DNA from 3 places in the Roseateles sp. PN1 genome. Region 2 is predicted to be linked to each of the others. Evidence: predicted binding sites of a transcription regulator. Region 2 holds the regulator's gene; each other region holds the start of a gene.
The links. Region 2 encodes sigma-54, which starts transcription at its own class of promoters, with help from an activator protein. Its sites were predicted from a motif close to TGGCANGNAANCTGCTTT; they were not measured.
Positions count from the first base shown of each region.

Region 1: the regulator sigma-54 is predicted to act here: its motif matches at 1,737-1,754, upstream of AABB87_RS06100 (PEP-CTERM sorting domain-containing protein).
Region 3: the regulator sigma-54 is predicted to act here: its motif matches at 2,163-2,180, upstream of AABB87_RS14630 (TorF family putative porin).

Region 1 is NZ_JBCARA010000003.1:223,779-227,052, reverse strand. Features, by position in the region: gene mutL (DNA mismatch repair endonuclease MutL) at 1-1,580, opposite strand, end outside; gene AABB87_RS06100 (PEP-CTERM sorting domain-containing protein) at 1,792-2,433, shown strand; gene AABB87_RS06095 (DedA family protein) at 2,566-3,216, shown strand; gene AABB87_RS06090 (N-acetylmuramoyl-L-alanine amidase) at 3,269-3,274, opposite strand, start outside.
Region 2 is NZ_JBCARA010000001.1:394,581-397,854, reverse strand. Features, by position in the region: gene lptB (LPS export ABC transporter ATP-binding protein) at 1-681, shown strand, start outside; gene AABB87_RS01525 (RNA polymerase factor sigma-54) at 681-2,201, shown strand; gene AABB87_RS01520 (bifunctional diguanylate cyclase/phosphodiesterase) at 2,267-3,274, shown strand, end outside.
Region 3 is NZ_JBCARA010000009.1:28,868-32,141, forward strand. Features, by position in the region: gene AABB87_RS14620 (ammonium transporter) at 1-863, opposite strand, end outside; gene glnK (P-II family nitrogen regulator) at 937-1,275, opposite strand; gene AABB87_RS14630 (TorF family putative porin) at 1,327-2,094, opposite strand; gene AABB87_RS14635 (YifB family Mg chelatase-like AAA ATPase) at 2,405-3,274, shown strand, end outside.

The DNA of each region.
Region 1 (3,274 bases), on a different contig from region 2:
GTGGCGGCAAAAGTCACCGGAATCAGCAGGGGCTGCGAATCGATGGCCGCCACGCCCAGGCTGGCTTTGAGTCGCTCATACACCACCCGCTCATGGGCGGCGTGCATATCAACGATTACCAAGCCTTGTGCGTTTTCAGCCAGCACGTAAACGCCCTGAATTTGCGCAATGGCGCGGCCCAAAGGCCAGGCATGGTCGGGCAGGGCGGCTGCTGCGGCGTTGGCCGCGGGCGCGGTGCTGGTGCTCAGCGACTGCGTGTTCAAACTGCCGCTGAAATCGCGGCCGCCAAACAAGGTGGCCGCTTCGGCCAGGGCCAAACCGGTTTGCTGTGAGTTGTGAATCGGTGCGCGCCAGTCGCTCGGGGCCTGGTTCTGCACAGGCGCGCCGTAGGCGGGCGCAGCCGGCTCCTGCACCTGCACCTGCGGGGCATTGGCCGCGAACCAGGCAGGCGGGTTGCCGGGGCTGGGGCGCTGGCCTGGCGCGGTGGCGGCAGCCAGTTGGGCGGCTTGCAGATCGGCGGCCGATGGTGTGGCTGCCACAGGCTCACTGCTGCGCGACAAGGCCAGGGCGTCTTGCACCGCGTAGCGCACTCTTTGGTGGATCTCGCGGCCATCGCGAAAGCGCACTTCGATTTTGGTTGGGTGCACGTTGACATCCACCCGGTCGGGCGCGACGTCGATGAACAGCACATAGCAGGGCTGGCGATGGCCGTGCAGCACATCTTCGTAGGCGGAACGGATGCCGTGCGCGATCAGCTTGTCGCGCACATAGCGGCCGTTCACATAGACGTATTGCATGTCGGCCCGGCTACGCGCGGCTTCGGGCAGACCGGCGCGGCCATAGATGCGCAGCGGGCCTGTCTCGGCGAACACGGCGCGGCTCTCGGCCATGAATTCTTCGCCCAGTACATCGCGCAGGCGAGCTTCGGAGCTACCGGCGCGCCACTGCTCGACCAGCTTGCCCTCATGCCAGACCGTGAAGCCGACATCCGGCCGGGCCAGGGCGTGGCGGCGTACCGACTCCACGCAATGCGCCAGCTCGGTGGCATCCGTCTTCAAAAACTTACGTCGCGCCGGCGTGCTGAAGAAGAGTTCGCGCACCTCAACGCTGGTGCCTCGGGCACGCGCGGCCGGCTGCAACTCGCCCGAGCGGGCATCCAGGCGGTGGGCGTGTGGCGCACCTTCGAAGCGGCTCGACACCGCCATTTCGGCCACCGAGGAAATGGCGGCCAGGGCCTCACCCCGGAAACCCATGGTGGCAACCGACTCCAACTCGTCCAGCGAGCGGATCTTGCTGGTGGCATGACGCTTGAGCGCCAGCGGCAGCTCCTCGAAAGGAATGCCCAGGCCGTCGTCTTCCACCACCACGCTGCGCACGCCACCGGCCATCAGCTTGACCTGAATCTGCGAGCCACCGGCATCCAGCGCGTTGTCCACCAACTCGCGCACCACCGAAGCCGGGCGCTCCACCACCTCGCCGGCGGCGATTTGGCTGATCAGTTCATCGGGAAGTTCGCGGATGGCGCGGCGCGGCTCAGCGGCGGCGGCGGGCGCCCTTTCGGGAGCGCAGGAGGAATTCATGGGGCCGATTGTAGAAGGGCACAGCGGCAAATCGTTTTTTGCAGCCAACGGGTGCCTAGCTTGTTCCAGAGAAATGTGTCGGAATTCTTTACAAACGTTCTTTGATCCATATTCTTATGGATGAAAATCACCTTGAAATCAAGGGATTACATGATCAGGCATGAATAGTGCTTTATGAAAATCTGTCACCAATTTGCCACTGAGAATAGAAATGACTTTTGCTAAGGCCCTGATCGCCGCCTCCCTTGTTGCCAGCTCTTTGTTCGGCGCTTCCGCCGCTCAGGCTTCCATCGTTCCCTTCGGCGTTAAGAACGACGTAGCTGCGGCTACCGTGACCGATACCTGGGGCTTCACACAGTGCTTCAGCGCCACATACGGCAGCAATGGCCTGAGCACCGCGGGCATGCTGTCGAACTGCAAAGGCGATTACTTGATGATGGGCGCACGCCGCACCGGCAGCAACGTTTTTGAAGTCCTGGCCGCGGCCAATTACGCTGACGTGATCTTCAACACGGGCACCAGCAATACCACCCATAAGGCCAATGGCGTGGGCTGGTACTTCAGCACCAACTATTCCTGGGGCTTTGCGAGCGCCACGGATACCGTTTCGCGCAATAGTTGTGACACAACCGGTACGCAAGAACGTGATCGCTTGTGCTGGCATACCGGTTCTGGTTCGGGCGGATGGCGCGCTGGCAGCTTTACCAACTTGAATAGCGACAACGGCTGGGAAAAGGTCTTGCTGGTTGGCAATGCAGCGCAGAGCAGCAATGTGCCTGAACCCGCCTCCTTGGCCCTGGTGGGTGCCGCCTTGATGGGCCTGGCTTTGGCCCGTAAGCGCAAGGCAAACTAATCAGCTGGCGCCTTGCGCCTGTATTGCCAAGCCCCTGCAGCCCAATCGCTGCGGGGGCTTTTTCATGCGCTGTTCGCGCAACGCGCCGCACAAGCATCGGCTTGCAATCACCTGCCCCCATAATGCCCGCCCATGGAACTCATCAGCTTTCTCATTGACTTCATCGTCCACGTCGATCGGCATATTGCCGATTTTGTTCAGGCCTACGGCATGTGGGTGTACGCCCTGCTGTTTCTGATCGTCTTCGTCGAGACCGGGCTGGTGGTGATGCCCTTTTTGCCTGGCGATTCGCTTCTCTTTGTCGTCGGCACCTTGTGCGGCGCGGGCTTGATGAATTTGCCGCTAGCCATCGCTGTGTTGCTGGTGGCGGCCATTCTGGGTGACCAGTGCAATTACCTGATCGGGCGCTACTTTGGCCCCAAGGTGTTTCAGTGGGAGCAGTCGCGCTTTTTCAATAAGCGTGCCTTCGACACCGCGCATGAGTTCTATGAGCGCAACGGTGGCATCACCATCGTGATCGCCCGCTTCATGCCTTTTGTGCGGACCTTCGCGCCTTTTGTGGCCGGTGTGGCTGCGATGAGCCGGGGCAAGTTCACCGCCTATAACGTCGGTGGCGCCCTGCTGTGGGTAGTGGGCATCACCTCAATCGGCTATGCCTTTGGCAATGTGCCTTGGGTGAAGGGCAATTTGGAAAAGATCATCTGGGCCATGATCATCGTGCCAGGCTTGATTGCCATCGTCGGCGGCTGGCGTGCCAGCCGGCAGAAGAAGCAGGCTGCCTAAGCGCTGCGAGACAGGGTGGGGCAGGGCAAAGCCCGCCCCACGCCATGCAAGGTCAGGA
Region 2 (3,274 bases):
AACGTGCACCTGGGCGTGGACAGCGGCGAGGTGGTGGGTCTGCTGGGCCCCAACGGTGCCGGCAAGACGACCAGCTTTTACATGATCGTGGGCCTGGTGCGCGCCGATGCTGGTGAGATCCACATCGACGGCAAAGAGGTCCAGCACCTACCCATCCACCAGCGCGCCCGCCTGGGCCTGAGCTATCTGCCGCAGGAAGCTTCGATCTTCCGCAAGCTCACCGTGGAAGAAAACATCCGCGCGGTGCTGGAATTGCAACTCGATGCCAATGGCCGGCCGCTGAGCAAGGCGCGCATCAATGAATTGCTGGAAAACCTGCTGCACGACCTCAGCATCGAAAAGCTGCGAGACAGCCCCGCCCCCGCGCTTTCGGGTGGCGAGCGCCGTCGTGTTGAGATCGCGCGCGCCCTGGCCACCCAGCCGCGCTTCATCTTGCTGGACGAGCCCTTTGCCGGCGTCGACCCGATCGCGGTGCTGGAGATCCAGCGCATCATCAGCTTCCTGAAGGCGCGCGGCATCGGGGTCTTGATCACCGACCACAATGTGCGCGAAACCCTCGGCATTTGCGACCGCGCCTACATCATCAGCGAAGGCGCCGTTTTGGCCGAAGGCACGCCCGCCGAGATTGTGGACAACGCCGATGTGCGCAAGGTCTATCTCGGCGAAAACTTCCGCATGTGATGAAACAGTCGCTTCAGCTGCGCCTGAGCCAGCATCTCTCGCTGACCCCGCAATTGCAGCAATCGATCCGGCTGCTGCAACTCTCGACCCTGGAGTTGAACCAGGAAATCGAGCAGATGATGGCGCAGAACCCGCTGCTGGATACCGAGGATGACATCAGCGTGGCCGCGCCCGAGATCAGCGAGCCGCCACGCGCCAGCGCCTCCGACGACAGCAGCGCCGACACCGAGTTGGGCGGCGGCGCCGACGCCGACGCCGAGAGCACGCCGGAGTTGCGGGCCGAAGACTTCGGCAGCACCGAGCGCGACGATTGGGAGAACGGCACCGAGCGCGATGACTTCGACGGCATCCGCGAACTACCCAGCAACCACAACAGCGGCAGCGCCAGCAATGACGGCGACGACGATCGCAGCGAGCAGGAGTTCGCCGAGATCAGCCTGCAAGAGCATTTGAATCAGCAGCTGGCCGGCATGCACCTCAGCCAGGCCGACCGCATGGCCTTGCAAGTACTGATCGAGTCGCTGGGCGAAGACGGCTATCTGGAAGACACGCTGGAAGACATCGCCCAGGCACTGACCAGCGATGCCGAGGAGCAAGAAGAGCTGCTGGACCATCTGCGCATCGCCCTGAAGTGGCTGCAGAACATGGACCCCGGCGGTGTCGGCGCACGCGACCTGGCCGAATGCCTAACGCTGCAGTTGCGCGCGTTGCCGCGCAGCCCGGCGCAGGTGATCGCCATCCTGATCTGCAAATCGCACCTGGAACTGCTGGCCAAGCGCGATAGCAAAAAGCTGATGGCGCTGACCGGCGCCGACGAGCCCTTGCTGCGCGAAGCGCAAGCCCTGATCCGCGCCCTCGACCCCAAACCGGGGCGGCGTTTCGCGCAAGGCCAGTCGCAGGCGGTGATCCCGGATGTGATCGTGCGCAAGGTCGGCCGCGAGCTGCGGGTGATGCTCAACCCCGAAGTCGCCCCCAAGCTGCGCATCAATGAGATGTATGCCAACGCCCTGCGGCAAACCCGCGGCGGCATCAGCAATAGTGCGCTGGGTGGCCAGCTGCAGGAAGCGCGTTGGTTCATTAAAAACATCCAGCAGCGCTTCGACACCATTTTGCGTGTCTCCAAAGCCATCGTGGAGCGGCAAAAAGGCTTCTTCACCCACGGCGCCCTGGCCATGAAGCCCCTGGTGCTGCGCGAGATTGCCGACGAGCTGGGCTTGCACGAATCGACCATCTCACGCGTCACCACGGCCAAATACATGGCCACCACCTTTGGCACCTTTGAGCTGAAGTACTTCTTCGGCTCGGGCCTGAGCACCGAGGCCGGCGGCAATGCCTCCAGCACCGCCGTGCGCGCGCTGATCAAGCAATTCGTTGAGGCGGAAGCGCCGAACAAGCCGCTGTCTGACAGCGCCTTGGCCAGCATGCTGGAAGAGCAAGGCATCCAGGTAGCGCGGCGCACCGTGGCGAAATACCGCGAAGCGCTGAAGATCGCCCCGGCCAATTTGCGCAAACCCTGCTGATTGATCTGCATCAAGGCTGAGGCAGGGGCGACTCGCTAAGGTGACGCTCCCTCACCTCGCCCACCATGTCCAGCCCAGCCCCCCATTCGGCGAACCGCCCCGGTTCGGTCTTCTGCATTCAGCAATTTCACGCGCAATGGCTGGTGTTCGCCCTGGCCTGCATGATCGCCGCGCTGTGTGCCGTCATCGGGCTCAGGCATGAACGCGCCGAGTTGCAGCAGCAAGAAAGCCAGCGCCTGCAAGGCCTAGTGCAAGTGCTGGACGGCATCGTGGCGCAGCAGCTGCATGGCATTCAGGCGGCGCTGCAGACCATCGACGATTCCCACGGCAAATGGCGCAACAGCCAGATGCAGCAAGATGCCCGCCCACTCTTGAGCGCCTTGGCCCAGGCCATGCCCGGTGTGCGCATGGCCGCCATCATCGATGCCCGCGGGCGCATGCGAGCCACCTCGCTGGCCGAGCTCCCCAATTTCGACGCCAGCACGCGCGACTACTTTCTGATGCCGAAAGCGGCGCCGCAGTACGGCATGCTCTATGTCTCACCGCCCTACAGCAATGCGCTGGGCGAATACACCATGAGCTTGTCGCGAGCGCTGTTCGATGCGCGCGGGCAATTCGCTGGCGTGGCCATGGTGACGCTAGACCCCGACTACTTCAAGCTGGTGCTGGGTGCGGCGCAAACCTCGGATGACACCTGGAGCGCCCTGGTTCACGCCGACGGCATGCTCTACAGCCTGCGCCCGCAGAACAATGCCTGGATGGGCCGCCGGCTGCTGGACCGGCCGGGCTCGCTACTGGCCCGCCATCTGGCCAGCGGCCAAGACGCCAGCGTTCAGCAAGGCCTGGCCCTAGTCAGCCGGGATGAGCGCCTGACGGCCTTGCAAACCGTGCGCACCCCGGGCCTGCAAACCAACCGCGCCTTGATCGTTGCCGTGGGTCGCCAGATCACCGCCCTGGAAGCGCCTTGGCAGCGCCAATGGCAGCAGACCCTGGGGGCCGGCTTGCTGCTGGCCATGGTCAGCGGCCTGGCGCTGTGGCTGCGCCAACGTCGCTTGCGCAGCATCGCCGCGTTG
Region 3 (3,274 bases), on a different contig from region 2:
TAACCGACGCGCTTGCCGATCATGAAGGCGCCCACCAGGCCAGCCACAGCGGCGTTGATGTGCACCACGGTGCCGCCGGCGAAGTCCAGCGCGCCCCATTGCCAGATCATGCCGGCGCTGCTGGTGACCTTGTCGACCACATCGGCGCTGGTGTAAGCGTCAGGGCCGGCCCAGAACCAGACCATGTGCGCGATCGGCAGATAGCTGAAGGTGAACCACAGGGCCAGGAAGGCCAGCACGGCGGAGAACTTGGCGCGCTCGGCAAAGGCACCGACGATCAAGCAAGCGGTGATGCCGGCAAAGGTGGCCTGGAAGGCGGCAAACACCATTTCCGGGATGACCACGCCCTTGCTGAAGGTCGCCGCGTTGGCGAAGGTGCCGGTGGCGTTATCCCAGATGCCCTTCATGAACAAGCGGTCAGTGCCACCGATGAACTGGTTGCCTTCGGTGAACGCCAGGCTGTAGCCGTAAAGCACCCACAGCACCACGATCATCGAGAAGGCCACCATCACTTGCATCAGCACCGACAGCATGTTCTTGCTGCGCACCAGGCCGCCGTAGAACAGGGCAAGACCTGGCACCGTCATCATGATGACCAGCAGGGTGGACAGCATCATCCAGGTGGTGTCGCCCTTGTTGGGCACCAGGGCCGGAACGGCGGCGGCTTCGGCAGGCGCGGAAGCTGCGGCTGCTGCGACAGGCGCAGTGGCGGCAGCAGGCGCGGGCGCGGAAGCGGTGTCAGCAACGACAGCGCTGGCGGTAGCTGCCGCAGAGGCCGCGGCGCTGGCAGTGTCTTGCGCCCAGGCGGCGGGTGCGGCGAGCACCGTGGCGGCCAAGGCCAGACTGGCAAAGAGTTTCTTCATGTTCGAGTCTCCAGACGGGGGGAGCAAATTGAGCGTTGAGCGTGTGGAATCGGGCGCTGGTGCGCCCTGCGCTTTACAGGGCTTCGTTGCCGGTTTCGCCGGTGCGGATGCGCACGACCTGGTCCAGCGGCGAGACGAAGATCTTGCCGTCGCCGATCTTGCCGGTCTTGGCGGCGCCTTCGATGGCCTCGATCACTTGGTCGACCACGGCGTCATCTACGGCTGCTTCGATCTTCACCTTGGGCAGAAAGTCCACCACATACTCGGCGCCGCGGTACAGCTCGGTATGGCCTTTCTGGCGGCCGAAGCCCTTCACCTCGGTGACGGTCAGGCCTTGCACGCCGATGGCGCTGAGCGCTTCGCGCACTTCGTCAAGCTTGAAGGGCTTGATGACTGCAGTGATCATTTTCATGGTGGTTTCCTCGCGTGGTTCTATCTATCGTGATGCGGTGAGGCCGGCGGCTCAGAAGGTCTTCTTGACCGACACCACCAGATGGGTCTTGCCCAGGTTCTTCAGGGAGTCGGCATTGGCGCCGCCCATATAGGCGTCGGAATCGGTGCCGATGACGGCGGCGCCGAAGGTGAAGCCGGCGTAGTCCTTGTTCACCGTCAGGGCGTAGTCGGTGTAGCTGCCGGCGCTGAAGTTCTTCACCTTCTGGTAGCCGATATGCGGGGTCAGGGTGAAGCCCTCGCCCAGGTCGAAGGTGGCCGAGACATCGAAGTAGCCGCTGCCCTTGCTGTCGGCGGTGCCGAACAGATTGGTCACGCTGTGTGAGTATTTGGCAATCACCGGGCCGAAGCTCAGGGCGCCATAGACCTCGGTGGTGTTGGCGCTGGGGTTCAAGTTGTTGCTGGGGTAGATATAGCCCAGCACGCCGACGTCCATGGTCAGGCCCTTGGCCACTTCGGTCTTGTAGCCGCCGTAGAGGTCGATCTCGGCATTGGCGCCGCCGTTGTAAGGCGCGTCCTTGATCCACTTGATGGTCGAGGCCCAGGCGCCGACGTAGAAGCCGCTTTCGGACGCGTAGTCCACGCCACCTTGCAGGGCTGGGTCCATGCGCGATTGCGACAGGCCGCGGTAGCGGTACTCGCTGGTCAGGCTGAGGTTAAAGCTCAGTGGGCTGGCGGCTGCGGCTGCCGGCTCTTCGGCCAAGGCGGGCAAGGCAGCCGAGGCCAGCGCTAAGGCGAGGGCATGGGCGAGAGCGAGCGAGACGGGGAAGGCTGACTTCATGGCAAGACTCCTGGCAGTTTTCGAATGAAAGGAAGAGAACAAGCTTGGCGAAACACTTCGCTACAGGCATTGCAGCTTCCGTGCCAACTAGAACCCTGGCCCGCCCGCGCGCTCAAATCGCCACCCAGCCCCCGGGTCTGCCCTGAGTCGCTAAGCTCATCCCAGCACTTACCCTGAGTGACGTGGGCGACGAGCGCACCAGCACGGGGGTCGTGCGCAATGCCCTCTGCATCATCTTGGTGCGCGCACCGCCGCTGTGCGCAAGCCCTGCCAAAACCTGCTGCCAGCGCCCAAAAGGGAGTGTTTTTGCATGTCACTCGCCCTGCTTCATAGCCGCTCGCTCGATGGCATGAGCGCCGTTGCCGTCAGCGTGGAGGTCCATCTGGCCAACGGCTTGCCCAGTTTTACGCTGGTGGGGCTTGCCGACACCGAGGTCAAAGAAGCTCGGGAACGGGTGCGTGCTGCCTTGCTCAATAGCGGCTTGAGCTTCCCGCATAACAAGCGCATCACGGTCAATCTGGCACCAGCTGAGCTGCCCAAGGAGGGTGGCCGCTTTGATTTGCCGATTGCGCTGGGCCTGTTGGCGGCCAGCGGGCAGATTGATGCTGCGCGGCTGGCCGAGCTGGAATGTGCCGGCGAGTTGTCGCTGGGTGGGGAGCTGCGCCCGATTCGTGGCGCCTTGGCCATGAGTTTGGCCATCAGCCAGGCGCAACATCAGGGCGGCCCGGCGCGCGCGCTGCTCTTGCCTAAGGACAGTGCCGCCGAAGCGGCTCTGGTGGAGGATGTGCAAGTGCTGGCCGCTGGCCATTTGCTGGAGGTGGTGGCGGCGCTGCAGCCGGCGAGCGAGGAGGCGCTGCCGCGCGCGCAAGCCCTGCCGCGTCTGTCAGAGGCTGCAGGTCCCGATCTGCGCGATATCAAAGGCCAGGCTGGCGCCAAGCGGGCCTTGGAGGTGGCCGCGGCTGGCGAGCATTCCTTGTTGCTGGTCGGCCCGCCAGGCACCGGCAAGTCCATGCTGGCCCAGCGTCTGCCGGGCCTACTGCCGCCATTGAGCAAAGAGGAAGCCCTGGCCTCGGCCGCGGTGCTGAGCTTGGCTGGCCAGTTTCAGCCGCAGCGCTGGGCCCAGCGAGCGATGCGCAGCCCGCATCACACGGCTTCAGCCGTGGCCCTGGTGGGTGGCGGC